Regions from separate parts of the Methylobacterium nodulans ORS 2060 genome, predicted to be linked through region 1. Evidence: predicted binding sites of a transcription regulator. Region 1 holds the regulator's gene; each other region holds the start of a gene.
The links. Region 1 encodes LexA, which represses DNA repair genes until DNA is damaged. Its sites were predicted from a motif close to TGTTCNNNNTGTGTTCNG; they were not measured.
Positions count from the first base shown of each region.

Region 2: the regulator LexA is predicted to act here: its motif matches at 3,167-3,184, upstream of parE (DNA topoisomerase IV subunit B).
Region 3: the regulator LexA is predicted to act here: its motif matches at 3,036-3,053, upstream of MNOD_RS23585 (LexA family protein).

Region 1 is NC_011894.1:7,555,210-7,561,353, reverse strand. It holds gene MNOD_RS35360 (SDR family oxidoreductase) at 1-111, opposite strand, end outside; gene MNOD_RS35355 (TetR/AcrR family transcriptional regulator) at 193-849, shown strand; gene MNOD_RS35350 (DUF1236 domain-containing protein) at 1,074-1,409, shown strand; gene lexA (transcriptional repressor LexA) at 1,915-2,637, shown strand; gene MNOD_RS35340 (HD-GYP domain-containing protein) at 2,948-4,030, shown strand; gene ccoS (cbb3-type cytochrome oxidase assembly protein CcoS) at 4,036-4,173, opposite strand; gene MNOD_RS35330 (heavy metal translocating P-type ATPase) at 4,170-6,144, opposite strand, start outside.
Region 2 is NC_011894.1:3,413,738-3,419,881, reverse strand. It holds gene topA (type I DNA topoisomerase) at 22-2,688, shown strand; gene MNOD_RS15625 (hypothetical protein) at 2,798-2,986, opposite strand; gene parE (DNA topoisomerase IV subunit B) at 3,246-5,300, shown strand; gene MNOD_RS15610 (zinc-binding dehydrogenase) at 6,104-6,144, shown strand, end outside.
Region 3 is NC_011894.1:5,073,078-5,079,221, reverse strand. It holds gene MNOD_RS23610 (IS1182-like element ISMno17 family transposase) at 1-306, shown strand, start outside; gene MNOD_RS50060 (hypothetical protein) at 318-440, shown strand; gene MNOD_RS23605 (hypothetical protein) at 925-1,146, opposite strand; gene MNOD_RS23600 (hypothetical protein) at 1,405-1,644, shown strand; gene MNOD_RS23595 (NUDIX hydrolase) at 1,952-2,494, opposite strand; gene MNOD_RS23590 (hypothetical protein) at 2,704-2,958, opposite strand; gene MNOD_RS23585 (LexA family protein) at 3,068-3,583, shown strand; partial or broken gene MNOD_RS47045 (Y-family DNA polymerase) at 3,537-3,632, shown strand; gene MNOD_RS23580 (NAD(P)H-dependent oxidoreductase) at 3,748-4,341, opposite strand; gene MNOD_RS23575 (TetR/AcrR family transcriptional regulator) at 4,426-5,022, shown strand; partial or broken gene MNOD_RS23570 (DUF4113 domain-containing protein) at 5,272-5,730, shown strand; gene MNOD_RS23565 (amino acid permease) at 5,959-6,144, opposite strand, start outside.

The sequences.
Region 1 (6,144 bases):
GTAGGTGATGGCGACGTCCGCACCTCGCGCGGCGAGGGTGCCAGCGATTGCGGCGCCGATGCCGCGCGCGGCGCCCGTCACGAGGGCGCGTTTGCCTGTCAGCTCAACCATCGCTCAGCCTTTCTGTAGTGATCGACACAGAAATGCATATGAGCGTTGCGGCCAGCCGTCAAGCAATTTATGTAGCGAACGATGCAGAATTCATCCCGCACCCCGTCTGCCAAGCGTGCGACGGTGTCCAGGAGCCGTGGCCGCCCGCGCGCCTTCGATCGCGAGGCGGCTCTCGCGCAGGCCATGCGCCTGTTCTGGCACAAGGGCTACGCTGCCACCTCGATCTCCGACCTGACCGAGACCATGGGCATCGGCTCGCCGAGCCTCTACGCGGCCTTCGGCTCCAAGGAAGCGCTCTACGCGGAGGCGCTGCGCCACTACGGCGAGCAGTACGAGCCCCGCGTCTGGGGGAACTTCGCGGCGGCTGCCACGGCGCGCGACGCGGTCGAGGCGCTCCTGATGGACACGGCCGCCGCCCTGACGCAGGCGTGCGGGCGCGATGACCCTCTCGGCTGCATGGTGACGCTTTCGGCCGTCGGCGGCGAGGGAAGCGCCGAGCTTGGCGATCTCGTGCACGCGGCGCGCGCCCGCAATCTGGCACGGGTCGAAGCGCGGCTTGCCCGCGCGGCGGCCGAGGGCGAGCTGCCGCAATCGCTCGACACCGGCGCGCTCGCCCGCCTCGTCCTCACCGTCCAGGGCGGGATGTCACTCCAGGCGCGTGACGGCGCGAGCCGGGCCGAGCTGGAAGCGGTGGCTCGGATGATGATGGCCGGGTGGGATGCGCGCGTCGCGGGCTGAGGGACACTCGGGCCATTGGCCGCGCGGTGCGGCCAGGGCGGGCGGCCAGGGCGGGCTCCGCCTCGCCGACCACGGCCACGATCCTGAATCCGCCACCGTCCACCGGCGCCTCGCCGCTTGCACAGGCCAGCCACGCCCCTCGGAACAAGAGGACACCCTCACCGTTGAACGACCTCGCATTCCCCCTTGGGAAAGATGAACGGTTGTTCAACTTGGAGGTGCTCATGAAGCGCGCATTGTCTGCTGCAGCAGCTCTGACCCTAATCGGAGGGGCCGCTCTCGCGCAGACCGTCACGATCACCGAGGAGCCGGTCGAGATTGCCCCGCCTCAGCGCGTGATCATCAAGAAGTACGTCACCGAGCAGCGCGTGGCGCCCGTGCGCATTCGGGAACGCGTGACGGTCGGCTCGACGCTCCCGGCCGACATCGACCTTCATCCGCTGCCCCCGACCGTGATCGAGGAGAGCCCGCGCCTGAAGGGCTACAGCTACGTGACGTCGGGCGACGACATCTACGTGGTCGAGCCGCGCACCCGCCGCATCATCACCACCATCGACTGACCCCGAACCCGCGCGCTGCCGGACCACGTAAAGCCGCAGCGCCGCCCATGGACCGGGAGCGCGGGCGCGCCCCGGCCCGACCGTAAGCCATCCCGGTCCGGCTGCCAGGTCACGGCCGCCTCCAGGCCGTGCCACGCGATTCACGTCGTGCCCGGCACCGGAGCAATCCCGTTCCCGCCCCGCCCTCATCGTCAGGTCCGCAGGCGCCGCATCGCTCTCGGCAAAGGATTCGTGGCCCCGATCCGGGCCAGCACCGGCTCCATGCCCTTCAGGCCAAGTTGTCGGCGTCCGCTTCCAGCCGCTCCGCACCGCCTGCCAGAACATGCCTCAGATCCCGCTTTGGACCCGCCCGGGAAGCCCGGCCTGACCGGATGGAGAAGCGCCGGCCGAAAGCCGGCGAGCGCGGAGATACCCGACACACCCGCTTGCGGAACACTTGAGGAACGCCTAACATGTTCGCGATTTGTTTCGTATCGCGCATCGGCGCAGGCGAAGAGAGTGCCCCATGCTCACCCGTAAGCAGTTGGACCTGCTCCGCTTCATCCAGCAGCGGATGCGCGAGACGGGGGTCCCCCCGTCCTTCGACGAGATGAAGGACGCGCTCGATCTCAAGTCCAAGTCAGGCATTCATCGGCTGATCACGGCCCTGGAGGAACGCGGCTTCCTGCGGCGGTTGCCGAACCGGGCTCGCGCGATCGAGGTCATTCGGATCCCCGATGCGGTGGTGCCTCCTTCGGGCGAGGTGGTGCGCTTCACCCCCAGCGTGGTCGAAGGCGGACGGACGGCCGCGCCGGCTGCCAAGGCCGCCCCGATGCCGTCCTCCCTCGGTTCCGACGACAACGGACGCTCGATCAGCATTCCGGTGATGGGGCGGATCGCCGCCGGCACGCCGATCTCGGCAATCCAGAGCCAGAGCCGCACGGTGGCGATGTCGCCGGACTTTCTGGCCGGCGGCGAGCATTACGCGCTCGAAGTGCGCGGCGACTCGATGATCGAAGCCGGCATCCTCGACGGCGACCTCGTGGTGATTCGTCGCCAGGACACGGCCAATACCGGCGACATCGTGGTGGCGCTGATCGATGACGAGGAGGCGACCCTCAAGCGCCTGCGCCGCCGCGGCTCCTCCATCGCGCTCGAAGCGGCGAATCCGGCCTACGAGACCCGGGTGCTCGGGCCGGACCGCGTCCGCATCCAGGGCCGCCTCGTGAGCCTCATCCGCAAGTACTGAACGTCGCCCCCGAAACGGGGCGTAAGCCAAGGCCTCCGCATGGCGGAGGCCTTTTTTTGATCCTTACCCAGGGTCATGAGCGAGTTCAGCGGCAACAACGATTCACGCCTTCGTTGCGGAACGGCCTCGATCGGGCGTTGGCGGGACAGGCCCGACGATGATCGACCGCTCCGCGACGCCTCTCATCAATCCACATGCGCCAATCGCCCTCTTTCAAGGGAAAGCTTAACCGATCTATTCGAGGATCGGGCGATCAGCGGTAAGGAGCATGGAGCCGGCTCCTGGGTCGGGAGATCGTGCGGGGCATGCCATGCGGGACGGATTCATCCTGCTGATCACGGACGAGCCGCGGACGGCCCGAACGCTCGCCGGCAGCCTCGCGCGCCTTCTGCCCTGCATCGCCCTGCTCCCGGGCGAAGGCCTGCCGCCGGGCCGGTTCCAGGCGGCGGTGCTCGACGTCGCCCTCGATGACGCCGCCATTCTGGCGGGGATCCGGCGCGCGATGAGCCGCGTGCGTGCCCGCGGCGCCCCCTGCCTCTGTCTCGCCCGGGACCTCAGCCCGGTCACCCTCGCGCGGGCGCGGGCGCTCGGCGCTGCGCAGGTGCTGCCGCCCACCGCCTCCCAGGCCGAGCTCAGGGCGACGCTCCTCGCCTTGATCGAGGCGGAGGCGGAAGCCCGCGCGGCCGAACCGCTGCGGCAGGCCCGTGCGCAGGCCGCGGAAGCCAACGCGCTGGTCTCACGGCTCTTCCAGGCCGCCGCGAACGGCGTGGCCTTGAGCCTCGACGACATCGATGCCGGCACCGAGATCGTCCTGGAGGCCATAGCGGAGGCGGGAATTCGCGCCTGGCTCGACGTCATCCGCACCCACGAGATCGGGGTCTACCAGCACTCGCTCGGCGTGGCCGGCTACGCGGGCGCTTTCGCCGGGCTCCTCGGATTCCGGCGGCACGACCAGGAGCGGCTGGTGCGGGCGGCCCTGCTCCATGATGTCGGCAAGGCCCGGATCCCGCTCGCCATCCTCAACAAGCCGAGCAGCCTCTCCGCAGAGGAGATGGCGGTGATGCGCAGGCATCCGGTCATCGGGGCGGCGCTGCTGGCCCGGCAGCCGGGATTCGATGCCGAGATCCTCGACGTGGTGCGACACCACCACGAGATGCTCGACGGCTCGGGCTATCCCGACGGGCTCCGCGGCGGGGCGATCGGCGATCTCGTGCGGCTCGTGACGATCTGCGACATCTGCTCGGCCCTGACCGAGCGGCGTCCCTACCGCGCTCCGATCGGTCCCGCAGAGGCCTGGGCGGCGATGGACCGGATGGGACAGAAGCTCGACAGGCAGCTCCTTGCGGCCTTCAGGCCGGTCGCCATGGGTCTTGCCGCCGCGGCCGTCCCTTAATTGGATCAATCGTCCGCGAGCATCCGGTGCTCGGCACCATTGATGTCGTCGTACTGGCCGCTGCGCAGCGCCCACAGGAAGGCGCAGAGCCCCATCCCGCCGAGGAAGAGGGCGATCGGGATCATCAGGATGAGGACGTTCATCGGCGTGCTGCCTCCGGCAGGGCGGGCGCCCGGCGCGCCCGCAGGGCGTTGAGCGTGACCACGACGGACGAGCCCGACATGGCAAGCGCAGCGATCAGGGGCGTCAGCAGGCCCGCCGCCGCGAGCGGGATCGCCACGAGGTTGTAGGCGGCCGAGAACCACAGGTTCTGCAGCATGAGGCGCCTGGCGGTCCGGCCGCTGCGCAGCACTGCAAGCACCGGGGCGAGGCTGCGGCCGAGGAAGAGCGCGTCGGCCGCCGCCTGGCTCACGTGAGCGGCGGTGACGGGCGACAGGGAGGCATGGGCGGCAGCCAGCGCCGGGGCGTCGTTGAGCCCGTCCCCCACCATCAGCACCCGGCTTCCCTCGCGCCCGAGCGCCTCGATCCGGCGGATCTTCTCCTGGGGAGTGAGGCCGCCCTGCCACTCGGCGACCGCGAGGGCGTCGGCCACGGCGGCGACCGCCTCCGGACGGTCGCCCGACAGGATCAGCACGCGATAGCCGCTCCGGCGCAGCGCCTGCAGCACCTCGCGCGCGTCCGGCCGCGGCGCCTGCCGCACGCGGAACACGACCGGCGCCGCCTCGCCGGCCCGCAGGCAGATCGCCGAGGCTTCCGGATCGCGGGCGAGCGCCTGCGCCGCCTCGTCCTCGGCCGCGCAGAAGCGGGGCGAGCCGAGCCGGACCGGCACGCCGTCGACCATGGCCCGCACGCCGAGCCCCGCCGCCTCCTCCGCCCCCGGACAGGGCAGGGCGTCCGGCACCGCGGCGCTGAGCGCTGCCGCCATCGGGTGCCGACTCGACCGGGCGAGCCGGGCCCCGAGCGCGAGCGCCGCCGGATCGTAGTGGCCCGCCAGGACCGGCTCCGGCAGGGTCAGCGTTCCGGTCTTGTCGAAGGCGACCGTGTCGATGGCCGCGAAACGCTCGAGCGCGTCGCCGCTGTTGAGGAGCACGCCGTCGCGGAACAGGGCGCCCGCGGCCACCACCTGCACGGCCGGAATCGCGAGCCCGAGCGCGCAGGGGCAGGTGATGATCAGCACCGCCACCGCCGTCATCAGCGCCGCGTGGAACCCGGCCCCCAGCCCGAGCCAGCCCGCGAAGGTCAGCACCGCCGCCGCGTGCACGACCGGCACGTAGAGGCGCGTCGCCCGGTCGGCGAGGACGAGCGCCCGCGACTTCGCCTCCAGCGCCCGCCGCATCAGCCCCTCGACCTCGTCGAGGAGCGTGCCCCGGGTCGCCGCGGTCACCCGCACCGTGAGCGCCCCGCTCGCATTGAGCGAGCCGGCATGGACGGTGTCGCCGGGCCCCGCGGCCACCGGCGCCGTCTCGCCGGTGACGAGGCTGCGGTCGAGCTCCGAGCGGCCCTGCGCGATGATGCCGTCCACCGGAACCCGCTCGCCCGGGCGCACCAGCACCGCATCCCCGGGCGAGAGGTCGGCGAGCAGCACCTCCCGCACCGACCCGTCGGCCCCGATCCACGCCGCATTCTCGCTGCGCAGGGCCGCGAGGTTCTCGGCGAGGGTCTGGGTGCGGCGGCGCATCGTCTGGTCGAGGACGCGGCCGATCAGCAGGAAGAACAGCAGCATGATGGCGCCGTCGAAATAGGCATGGGCCGCGCCCATCGCCGTCTCGACCACCGACATCACCAGGGTCAGCACCACGCCGAGCGTGATCGGGAAATCCATTGTCACGCGGCCGGCGCGCAGGCCCCGGAAGGCGCCCTCGTAGAAGGGCCGCCCTGCATAGGCCGCCGCCGGCAGGGCGATCACCGCCTGCAGCCAGTGGAAGAGGTCACGGTTCTCGGGCGTCATGTCGGAGACGTTGCCGGCCCAGACCGAGATCGCGAGCAGCATCACGTTCATGGAGGCGAAGCCCGCGACCGCGAGCGCTCGGATCAGGCGCTCCGTCTCGCGGGCGGCCGCCGGGTCGCGGCGCTGGCGCGGGTCGAACGGGTGGCCCCGGTAGCCCAGCCCGTCG
Region 2 (6,144 bases), 3.6 Mb from region 1:
TTGGGAAGAGGCAAGCCGTTCATGAAAGTCGTCGTCGTCGAGTCGCCCGCCAAGGCCAAGACGATCAACAAGTATCTCGGCCACGGCTACGAGGTTCTGGCCTCCTTCGGGCATGTGCGCGACCTGCCCGCCAAGGACGGCTCGGTCGATCCCGAGCAGGACTTCAAGATGCTCTGGGAGCTGGAGGACCGCGGCGCGAAGCGGGTCTCGGAGATCGCCAGGGCGGTCAAGGGCGCCGACAAGCTGATCCTCGCCACCGACCCCGACCGCGAGGGCGAGGCGATCTCCTGGCACGTGCTGGAGGCGCTGCAGGCCAAGCGGGTGCTCAAGGACGTGTCCGTCGAGCGCGTGACCTTCAACGCCATCACCAAGGACGCGGTCCAGACGGCGATGGCCCAGCCCAGGCAGATCGACCAGGCGCTGGTGGATGCCTATCTGGCCCGCCGGGCTCTCGACTACCTCGTCGGCTTCAACCTCTCGCCGGTGCTGTGGCGCAAGCTGCCGGGCGCGCGCTCGGCGGGCCGGGTGCAATCGGTGGCCCTGCGCCTCGTCTGCGACCGCGAGGCGGAGATCGAGGCGTTCAGGCCGCGCGAATTCTGGTCGCTCGTCGCCACGCTCGCCACCGCCAGGGGCGCTGTGTTCGATGCGCGGCTCGTCGGCGCCGACGGCAAGCGCATCCAGCGCCTCGATATCGGCACGGCCGAGGAGGCGGAGGCGTTCCGGCGCGACCTCGAACTCGCCACCTTCACGGTGGGAAACGTCGAGGCGAAGCCCGCCAGGCGCCACCCGCAGCCGCCCTTCACCACCTCGACCCTGCAGCAGGAGGCCTCCCGCAAGCTCGGGCTCGCCCCGGCCCAGACCATGCGCATCGCCCAGCGCCTCTACGAGGGCGTCGAGATCGGCGGCGAGACGGTCGGCCTGATCACCTACATGCGGACGGACGGCGTCGACATGGCGCCGGAGGCGATCCAGGACGCGCGCCGCGTCATCGGGGCCGAGTTCGGGGATGCCTACGTGCCCGCCGCGCCCCGCAGCTACAGCGTCAAGGCGAAGAACGCCCAGGAGGCCCACGAGGCCGTGCGCCCGACCGATCTCGGCCGCCTGCCCAAGGAGGTCGCCCGCTTCCTCGAACCCGAGCAGGCCCGGCTCTACGAGCTGATCTGGATCCGCACCGTCGCGAGCCAGATGGAATCGGCCGAGCTCGAGCGCACCACGGTCGACATCGCCGCGCAGGTCGGCCCGCGCCGCCTCGACCTGCGCGCCACCGGGCAGGTGGTGAAGTTCGACGGCTTCCTCACCCTCTACCAGGAGGGCAAGGACGACGAGGAGGACGAGGAATCCCGCCGCCTGCCGTCCATGGCGGCGGGCGAGGCCTTGCGGCGCGAGCGCATCGCCGCGACCCAGCACTTCACGGAGCCGCCGCCGCGCTACTCGGAGGCGAGCCTCGTGAAGCGGATGGAGGAACTCGGCATCGGCCGTCCCTCCACCTACGCCGCCGTGCTGCAGGTGCTGCGCGACCGCGAATACGTGCGCCTGGACAAGAAGCGGCTCGTGCCGGAGGACAAGGGGCGCCTCGTCACCGGCTTCCTGGAGAGCTTCTTCCGGCGCTACGTCGAGTACGACTTCACGGCCGACCTGGAGGAGCAGCTCGACCGGATCTCGAACGCCGAGATCGACTGGCGCGCCGTGCTGCGCGACTTCTGGCGCGACTTCTCGGCGGCGATCGCCGGCACCAAGGAGTTGCGCACCGCGGAGGTGCTGGAGGCGCTCAACCAGCTCCTCGGGCCGCATATCTTCCCGCCGCGTGCGGACGGCGCGAACCCGCGCGCCTGCCCGAACTGCGCGAGCGGGACGCTCTCGCTCAAGCTCGGCAAGTTCGGCGCCTTCGTCGGCTGCTCGAACTACCCGGAATGCAAGTACACCCGGCAGCTCTCGGCCGCGGGAGTCGAGGGCGAGGGGGACGGGAGTTCCGGCGAGGGCGGCCAGCCCGGCCAGCGCGTCCTTGGCGAGGACCCGGCAACGGGCCTGCCCGTGACCCTGCGCGAGGGCCGCTTCGGCCCCTTCGTGCAGCTCGGCGAGGCCTCGGCCGAGAAGGGCGCCGAGAAGCCCAAGCGCTCCTCGCTGCCGCGCGGCCTCTCGCCCGCCGAGGTGTCGCTGGAGACGGCGCTGAAGCTCCTCGCCCTGCCGCGGGAAGTGGCGCGGCACCCCGAGACCGGCGAGCCGATCCTGGTCAATCTCGGCCGCTTCGGTCCCTACGTGCAGCACGGGAAGACCTACGCCAACCTGGGCAAGGGCGACGATCTCCTGGAGATCGGCGCGAACCGGGCGATCGACCTGATCGTCGCCAAGGAGCAGGGGGGCGGGCGGCCGGCGGCCGATCCGGGCCGCGTCCTCGGCAACGATCCCGAGAGCGGGCGCGCGGTCACCGTGAAGGCCGGACGCTACGGGCCCTACGTGACGGATGGCGAGGTGAACGCGACCCTGCCGAAGGGCGCCGACCGCGACGCAATCACGCTCGATGAGGCGCTCAGGCTGATCGCGGCCCGGCGCGAGGCCGGCGGGGGCACCAAGAAGAAGGCGACGACCCGCACGCGCAAGTCCGAGACCGCCGCGAAGCCGGCCGGGAAGGCCACCAAGAAGGCGCCCACCAAGGCGAGCGCGGCCAAGAAGAAGGCAGCCGCCGAATAGAGCATTTTCCGACGAAGCGGATGCCGGCTCGTCGCAGACAATGCGGCACAATCAAAGAGCGAGAGCAGGATCCGTTCCACCATGAACGGATCCTGCTCTAGCCCGGGCGTCAGAGCGCCCAGGCGAGCGTGGCGGCGAGGGCGACCGCCACGGCGGCCCCCGTCGCCGTGGTGGCGAAGCGGCGGGCTGAAAGGTGGGAGACCATCACCGCCTCGTCGAGACAGCCGAAGGCCTGACCGGCGGCGCGCTCGGCGCGCGCAAGGGCGATATGACGCGCATGGCGGGTGGCGACGGTCATCGGCTGGCAACCTCTCGACGGGACCGGGAAGCGTAGCCGTAACGCGTCGATGCCCGGATTGTTCCCGGGGGAGGGGTGCGGAGTGAAGCAATCTTAACGTAACCTGTTTACGAACCCGCGACGGGCTGGGCGCGTGCCGCATGCTCCCACTCCGCCGCGGATCCGTGTTTGGACCCTTTCTGTTTCCGGTTTGTTCCGGTATAGGGAGAGGATGAGTGCGAATGCTGCCAGAGCCGTCCCCCCATCGCGAGGCCGTCGCGTGAACGACGCCGCGCGGGATCTGTTCGGTCCGGGCGCCAAGCCGGCGCCCGTCGACCCCATCGCCGGGCCGAAGCGCCCGAAGCCCGTGGCCGTGCCGCAGCCGGAGCCGACCCCGGAGGCGGGCTACGACGCATCGGCGATCGAGGTGCTGGAAGGGCTGGAGCCGGTCCGGCGCCGGCCCGGCATGTATATCGGCGGCACCGACGAGAAGGCGCTGCACCACCTCTTCGCGGAGGTGATCGACAACGCCATGGACGAGGCGGTGGCGGGCCATGCGAGCTTCATCGAGGTGGAACTCGCGGAGGGCGGGATCCTCACCGTGACCGACAACGGCCGCGGCATCCCGGTGGACCCGCATCCGAAATTTCCGGGCAAGTCGGCCCTCGAAGTGATCATGACCACGCTGCATGCGGGCGGCAAGTTCGACTCGAAGGTCTACGAGACCTCGGGCGGGCTTCACGGCGTCGGCGTCTCGGTGGTGAACGCGCTCTCCGACCTCCTGGAGGTCGAGGTCGCCCGCAAGCAGATCCTCTACCGCCAGACCTTCTCGCGGGGCCTGCCCCAGGGCGGGCTGGAGCAGGTCGGCCCGGTGCAGAACCGGCGCGGCACCAAGGTGCGCTTCCATCCCGATCCGCAGATCTTCGGCGCCCTGACCTTCGAGCCGCGGCGCCTGTTCAAGATGGCCCGCTCGAAGGCCTATCTGTTCGGTGGGGTCGAGATCCGCTGGCGCTGCGCCCCGGCGCTGCTGGAGGGCGTCGCGAACGTCCCGGCCGAGGCCGTGCACCGCTTCCCGGCGGGCCTGAAGGATTATCTGGCGCGGGAGATCGACGGCAAGGAACTCGTCACGGACGGGCTCTTCACCGGCAAGATCACGAAGCCCGGCAGCCACGGCTCGCTCGAATGGGCAGTGGCGTGGCTTGCCAACGACGACGGCTTCTCCTCCTCCTATTGCAACACCGTGCCCACGCCCGAGGGCGGCACGCACGAGAGCGGCCTGCGCATCGCGCTGTTGCGGGGCCTGCGCGACCACGCCGAGCGCGTGGGGCAGGTGAAGCGCATGCAGGCGGTCACGACCGACGACGTGATGGCGACCTGCGCCGCCATGCTGTCGGTCTTCATCCGCGAGCCCGAGTTCCAGGGTCAGACCAAGGACAAGCTCGCGACCCTCGAAGCCTCGCGCATCGTCGAGGCGGCGGTGCGCGACGCCTTCGACCACTGGCTCGCGGCCTCCCCGACACAGGCGAACCGCCTGCTCGACTGGGTCATCGACCGGGCCGAGGAGCGGCTGCGCCGCCGCCAGGAGAAGGAGGTCGCCCGCAAGACCGCGACCCGCAAGCTGCGCCTGCCGGGCAAGCTCGCCGATTGCTCGAAGGCCGGGGCGGCGGGCTCCGAGATCTTCATCGTCGAGGGCGACTCGGCCGGCGGCTCCGCCAAGCAGGCGCGCGACCGCGCCACCCAGGCGGTGCTGCCGCTGCGCGGCAAGATCCTCAACGTGGCCTCCGCCAGCCGCGACAAGCTCGGGGCGAACCAGCTCCTCTCGGATCTGACCCAGGCGCTCGGCTGCGGCACCGGCGCCCATTACCGCGAGGACGACCTTCGCTACGAGAAGGTCATCATCATGACGGACGCCGACGTCGACGGCGCCCATATCGCCTCGCTGCTCATCACCTTCTTCTACCGGCAGATGCCGCGGCTGATCGAGAAGGGGCACCTCTACCTCGCGGTGCCGCCGCTCTACCGGCTGACCCAGGGCTCGAAGAGCGCCTATGCGCGTGACGACCGCCACAAGGAGCAGCTCATCAAGACCGTGTTCAAGAACGGCAAGGTCGAGATCGGGCGCTTCAAGGGCCTCGGCGAGATGATGCCGGGACAGCTCAAGGAGACCACGATGGATCCGGCGAAGCGCACGCTCCTGCGCGTCGCCGTCCTGGAGGAGGCGCGCGAGGCCACGGGCGACACGGTGGAGCGCCTGATGGGCAACAAGCCGGAGGCGCGCTTCGCCTTCATCTCCGAGCGCGCAGCCTTCGCGGACGAGGCGGAGCTCGATATCTGATCCCAACGGTCCAGGATGCCGATGCGTCCTTCGGGCCGTGGGTGTGAGTTCGCCAGCGGCTGCGTCGACGCTGGCGGATAAACCTGAGGCGGCCGCGCGGGCGTCCCTCCTCAGTCCCGCAAGACGGTCGTGGAGGCCAGAACGATCCTTATGCTGAGGCGCTGGCGATCAAAGATCGCACAGGCGATCGAAGATCGCTCAGCCTCGAAGCACCCCGGACCGGTGCTCCCGATCACCCGGAGCTTGGACGAGCGGTCAGGCGTGCTTCGAGGGCCGGCTGCCGCCAGCCACCTCAGCATGAGGGCCGTTCTGGCCTCCACGACCGTCTTGCGGGACTGATAGGGACGGGTCTTGACTTCGTTCGGTGCCGGCCAAACCGACCCTGACGACGGATGAAGCGCCAAATGCGCCCTGCGTCGTCCCGAACCCAAACGACAGATAGTCTCAGAAGGCAAAGCGGAAGCGGCTGAGGTGGGGCATCTCTGTCTGTGAGCCGCACGTACATGACGTGGCCTCGAGCCCCGGGGGCCGCTTCCACCCTGTCATCCGCGAAGAACCGCTACGCACCGGACCGGACGCCTTCCGGCGCGATCAACGCGGCATGTTTCGTCGGTGGCGTCATGCCTCCCTCCGCGTGGTGCGCTCCGGCTGCTCGTTCGTACTGCTGGTCCCTGGCGGCCGGAGCAGGTGAAACGTGATCCTCCGATCGAGGAAGGTCAAGGGAGATTCGGCGGCGAATCGGCTGCTACCATCGGCCTGCGGGCGGCTCGACCCGTCCCGCTTCCGACCTGGAGGAGACGCCGATGCAAAAGCCCGAGATCAGGGTCGCGACCTTCGCCGGACC
Region 3 (6,144 bases), 2.5 Mb from region 1:
CGGCGGCGCGAACGCTGGTCGGCCGAGGACCAGCGCCTCTACCAGCGCCACCGTTGGCGGTCGGAAGGCTTCCACGGCGAGGCTAAGACGTGGCACGGGCTCGCGCGTGCCGTGCGTCGCGGGCTGGCGAACATGCGCATCCAAGCGTTCCTGACCGCAGCCGCGGTGAACCTGAAGCGCCTCGCGGCTTCGCTTTGGCGTGTCCTGCTCCACTTCTTGGGGCTGCTGGACCTCGTCCGCACGGGAGAAGAGCCCGCCCGGTCCGTTCGGCCGGCCCTCGCGCTGATTGCCATCGTCGGCCGCTGAACCACTGCTCGGTGCCGTCACATGCCGGGTTCTTCAACAGCCCCGCGGTGCAGCGCTGCCGCTACATAACCCTGGAAAGCATCACCCCGATCGGTGATGATCCCCTCGTCAGCCTGTCCAACCTGGCGGCCTGAGCCGGCCCTGCCAGTCACCGTGGTGGACCACCCCACCAGCTACACCACGCCCTGGGACACGACCGAGCGAGGCTGTGGTTGGCCCACCTGCAGCCCTGCTCGCGGAGCCTCGAATGGACGCCCACCAGAATGCGCGCACCCCCCCCGTAGTCGATAGCTCATCGTCACGCGGCTGGCGCAGGGCTGGACGGTGAGTGCGCTGGCGCTGGGGATCAGCAACGCTTCAGGCGCGCGGGCGCACGCTCGCGATAGTGTCGGCTGGCAGGGCCATCGACGAACGTTGATGGAGGTCGTGATGGGCTTGAGAGTACTTGCAATGGCTGCCGCGATGCTCGGCGGCCCCACTTTGGCGGGTGCTGCACAGGCAGCGCCGTTCTCACCCCTGCTGAGCGCGGCTGTGGAGAGCGACACCGTCCAGAAGGTGGATTGGGCCTGCGGGCCGGTCTTCCACCTCAACCCGTGGGGCCACTACAGTCCGAATTGGTTACTGATCATAGACCCCGAACAGGGTGATGGTGTCCCAGCCGAGCCGGTCGGCCTCGGGCCCAAAGTCGTCCACGAAGCGCCGGCAGTTCGCGAGCGTCTCGACCCATTCGTCAGGCCTAAAGCCAGGGCACGGCGGCTGGCCGCCCGACAGGCTGGCGAGCCCGCGGCTCCATTCGAGGATGGTAGGGGAGGGGGCGTCGAGGGTGGGTGAGTCGGGCATGGCGGGACGCTACCCGCGGGCGAGGCGGCGTGCGAGTGCTGCCAAGCCTCACCCGCTCATCCGTATCACCGGAATGCCAGTAGCCTCGGCCCTGCCGATGTAGCAAACCGTCCAGAGCCCGCCCGGCTTACCGCCGCGGCGGGCTTCGTCGTTTCAGGGCTCGGGCGGGCGGATCACCCGATCGTGATCCAGCTTCAAGCTTTGCCATGTCGCTGTCATGCTGCAATGCAACAAGAGGCGGCCAGTAAGAGAGCCACAATGCTCGCCAGCAGTGATCGTCTGATCTCCACCTCGGAGATGCTCGAAGCCCTTGCAGCCGGCGGACGCGCCGTGGCGGAGCTTAATGCTCAAGGCAAGCCGGCTCGCGTCTGCGTGGTCCCTGACGGCCTGTGGATCGAAGGGCGTCAGAAAGGGGCGCTCATTCATGGCCGCGAGCTCCGCACGATGGCGCCCTACCAGCTTGCCCAACGCATCAGGGAGATCGCGAGCAGCTTCTGAGCGTCCGCCGTGGCCTACCCCCTCATCCGGCCACGGCATGTCTCGCACAGCACACCGGCGCGGCGGCCTTCGTCATTACAGCCTACACCACGCGAAAGTATCGTGCCGCCCGGGCAGCCGATGGGCTGCCCTGCTGGGCCATGCACTCAGACACCTTCAGCCCTGCCAGGCGCCGCCACGGCGGACTTTTGATGGTTGGCGGCGGGATTTCCCGGCCGTGCTCGTCGTAGGCGCGACGGGGCTTGCGGCGCCCGTGCAGACGCTCCTCAATTGCCGCAAGATTCAGGACGAACCGGTCGCTCAGTAGCTACCCGGTCATAGACAGGCCCATCATCAGAAGGCCGATATGTGCCGCATTGATGATCGCCCCAGACACTGCAAGATCCTGCGCCTCCTCGCGTGAGACAACGACCACGTCGATGTCTTCAGTCGGTTCAGGATTAGCCTGCCCGAGAACGACGCCGCGGGCGCATACAAGGTGCTGACGGTTGGCATAGCGCGACGGGTCGATGCTCAAGGTCGCCAAGTGAGACAGGTGCCCGCCGCCATACCCGGTCTCCTCCAACAGCTCCCGCGCAGCCACCGCCACAATGTTCTTCTCGCCCGGATCGATCAGCCCTCCCGGCAGTTCGAGGCTCATACCTCCGTAGCCGTGGCGGTACTGGCGCACGAGGACGACCCGCCCCTCCTGCTCCAGTGCGAGCACGTGCACGAAGTCGGGTGACTCGATCACGTAGAAGGGTGAGATGCCTGCACCCGTCGCCGTGACGCAATCGTCGGCCCGGATGCTGATCCAGCGGCTCTCAAGCGGGCGGCTGGACCCACGAACCGACCAAGCTTTCGCGGCCATTACTCTCGTGCTCTCGCAAGTGCGAAGAACTGCCTACGCTCCGAGCGGCGCGGCAGTCCAGAGGCTCCGTGGGGGGATCTCTGGCGCCAATGGCACCGCCAGCAGGATCGCCGTCCGCACTGTCATGCGCCGGGCGGCTTCGCTCATTGCGGGCGGCTGGATCTCCCGGCCGTTCTCGTCATATGCGCGACGGGGGTTGCGGCGAGACATCAGCCGCCCGCTACCATCTCCGCGAAGTCGTCTGGCACCTCGCCGAACTGACCGACGATCGCGACACTCTCCAGCTCGCCCGTCTCATCGTCGGCCACGATCTTGAGCGCCGCCGTCCCGGGCATCCGCTTCGCGATCGCCTCCGCCCGCTTCAGCGCCCCGCTTTCGGTGGGAGCGACATCGCGCGTGCCGGGCCGCAGCTTCTTGCGGTGGATCTCGAACGTCTGAACCACGAACGTCGTACGCATACCCATGCCACTCTCCGTCGCGGGTTCTCCCCGCTCTCCACAGCGACGCCCCGACCGCCTTGACCGGGAACTGTGCGCCTGTTTGTTCTCTTTCTGTTCTAGTGCGGAGGGCGGCGTGAGTCTCTACCGGGTCGGCGAGCAGGCAGCGGACTGGAGTGGGCTGGTGCGCATTCCCTTCATGCGCACCACCCTTTGCGCGGGCTTCCCTTCGCCTGCCGAGGACTTCATTGAGGGCGCCCTCGAGCTCCCCCGCTGGCTCGCGCCCAATCCCGCTGCGACCTTCATCTGGCGCGTCCGCGGCTGGTGCATGAAGGGCGCCGCCATCCATGACCAGGACCTCGCCGTCGTGGACCGCTCCCTTCACCCCAGCCCGGGTGCCGTCGTCGTTGCGGTTGTGCACGGCGAGATGAGCCTCAAGCGCCTCGTCACGCAGGGCATCCGCCGCGCACTCACCTTCGACAACCCTGAGATGCCAGCCTTCGGCCTGGAGGACTTGGAAGAGTGCCAGATCTGGGGGTGCTGCTGCTTTCGATCCGCTGGCACCACGTCCGGCCGAGCACCGTGCGATGAGCCGCGCCATTGCCCTGATCGACGGCAACAGCTTCTACTGCAGCTGCGAAAGGGTGTTTGATCCGCGCCTCACGGGCGTGCCGGTGATCGTGCTGAGCAACAACGACGGCTTCTGTAATCGGGCCTTCGCCGTCAAGCGCTAACCCTCTCGGCGTCTGCCAATGAGCATTTTGGCTGGAAAGAGGACTGTCCGCTTCCGAGGCGCCTCATGGCAAAAGCGGACGGTTACAACTGCTCGCCCGATAGGCGCCGACCGATTTCGAATGCGTTTTGCAGGCCCTCGTTTTCGCTCTCTGAATCCATCGGAAGGAGGAGGTCCAATCCGATCACCCCCATACCGCAAAACCCGAAGATGCCCTCGAGGATCTGCTTCTTGATGGCATCGAGATAGCCTCGCCGGTCGTACGTGCCTCGGTGAGAGCCGCCGACTGCGATGACTTGCCCCTTCAGTCGTCCGAGCAGACGGGTTGTTCCTTTGTCAGGATCATCGATGAACGCCCAACCGGTCGTGAAGACGCGATCGATCCAGCCCTTCATAACGGCGGGCATGGACCACCAATAGATGGGGAACACCAGCACCAAGACGTCGGCCCTATCGAGACGCTGTTGCTCCGCCAGGACGTCGGCTCCGGGTTCGGCTCGACCATCGTAGAAATCGTTGTCGGCGGCGGTGAAGCGCGGATCGAAGCCCTCCGCGATAAGATCCACCACCTCGTACGTATCGTTGTCGCGCGTCTCCAGACCAGCCACGAGCCTGGAGACAACCGCATGGGTGTAGGACGATTTATCGGGATGGGCGGTAACGATAAGCGTATGCATGAGGCTCACTTTGAATGGGTTTTCGAGCGCAGCTCTGCCCTATATACTAATTGTAGGTTACATTCTGTAGGTAAGTTGTCAAGCATGGCAGAACCTGGCTCACCGAAGGCCCGTCAGCGTCTCTCGCGTGAGGATCGCCTGCGGCAACTTGTGGAGATTGCCCGACAGATCGTCAGGGACGAGGGAGCTGACGCTCTGACGCTTGGGCGCTTAGCAGAGCGGGCAGGCGTCTCGCGACCCGTCGTCTATGATCACTTTGAGACGCGTAATGGCCTGCTGAAGGCGCTTTATGAGGACTACGATGCAAGGCGAATGGCCGTTCTCCAAGCAGCCTTGGTAGCATCCCCTGCGACGTTGGCAGATCGTGCGAAGGTCATCGCGGAGACCTACGTCGAGTGCGTGCTCACGGAAGGCACCGACATTCCGGGGGTAGCGGCCGCTCTTGCTGGATCCCCGGAACTGGAAGCCTTCCGCCGCGGATACCAGGGACGCTTCATCGCGCGCTGCCGCACCGAACTCGAACCATTCCTGAATGGAAAATCCATCGCTCCAGCTAAGCTTTGGGCCATGCTCGGCGCGGCTGACGCGCTTTCCGAAGCGGTGCTTCGTCGCGACCTAGCTAAGAGCGAGGCGGAAGCGGAACTGGTTCGAATGATTTCGTCGATCAGCAGCGCGCCATAAGCTGGCGCTTACACTTGCGTCGGCGCGTCCTGCTCAAAGTCATAATGCGCGAGGCGACGTCCGCTTTTGGGAACCCGCAGCACGCTTACAAATGCCTGGGTTGGGTCGAAAGTTCGCGTTCCCCGTTCGCGCCACAGGCGCGCTCGGAGTTCGGTCATCGCATGGTCTGGTCTCGCCTTCACGGAGCTCTTGGCTTCTGTCCGGGGTCGGCGCGTCGGCCGCCACAAGATCGCGTTCCGAAAGGAGGCGAGCTTTTACCACACGAGCGAGCACGACCGGGGCGACCCGATGCGCTCGGTCTCGACGGTGGTGCATCTGTCCGAGGCCACCAACGACAGCCTCGTCCTCGTCCGAGCGGCGCTCCATGGTGTCGACCGGACTTGGCGCGAGCCGAGAGGCGCGCCCTGGCGCTACAGCAAGGCCGGCGTGATCACGACCGACCTCGTGCCGCTGGTGGAGAGCCCGCGGGCCCTCTTCGGCGCGCTCGAGCGGGAGCGCGGCGGCGCCCTGATGGCGGCGATGGATGCCTGCAACCGGCGCTTCGGGCGCGGCACCGTGGTGCCGGCGCGGGCGGGGCTCGAGAGGAAGCGGACCTGGGCGACCAAGTTCGAGAGGCGCACGCCCCGCTACACCACGCACCCCGCCGAGGTGCCGGTCGTGACAGCGATGGCGGCTGCTGGACCCGAGATTCGCCCCTCCTCGTTGTAGGCGCGGCGGGGGGGCGGCGCATCATCTTCTACGGCGTCGCTCATTTATGAGCCGCCGCAGCCCGCGCCTATGACGAGGAGGGACGGGAGATCCCACCCTGTGGCTGACGACCGCCCTTGTGCTCCCGGGTGCACGGACCATGCGCGAGCAGAACAGCTCCTCGCCTCCTGCTTCGGGCTTCCCGTCGCGAACAAAGCGTGAAAGCGGGGTAGCCGAGCCCCTTCTGCGTCACGGCGCCGAGTTTGCGACACGCCCACGCATTTTCGTGAGCATTTTCGTGAGCTGGTAGCCGACGCCAAGGAGCGCGAACCACACCGGGGCGACGTAGAGGGCCACGCGGGTGCCTTCATCGAGGCCCAGGAACACCGAGACCAGGGCGAGGAACGCCACGACGAACCAGTTCGTGTACGGCGA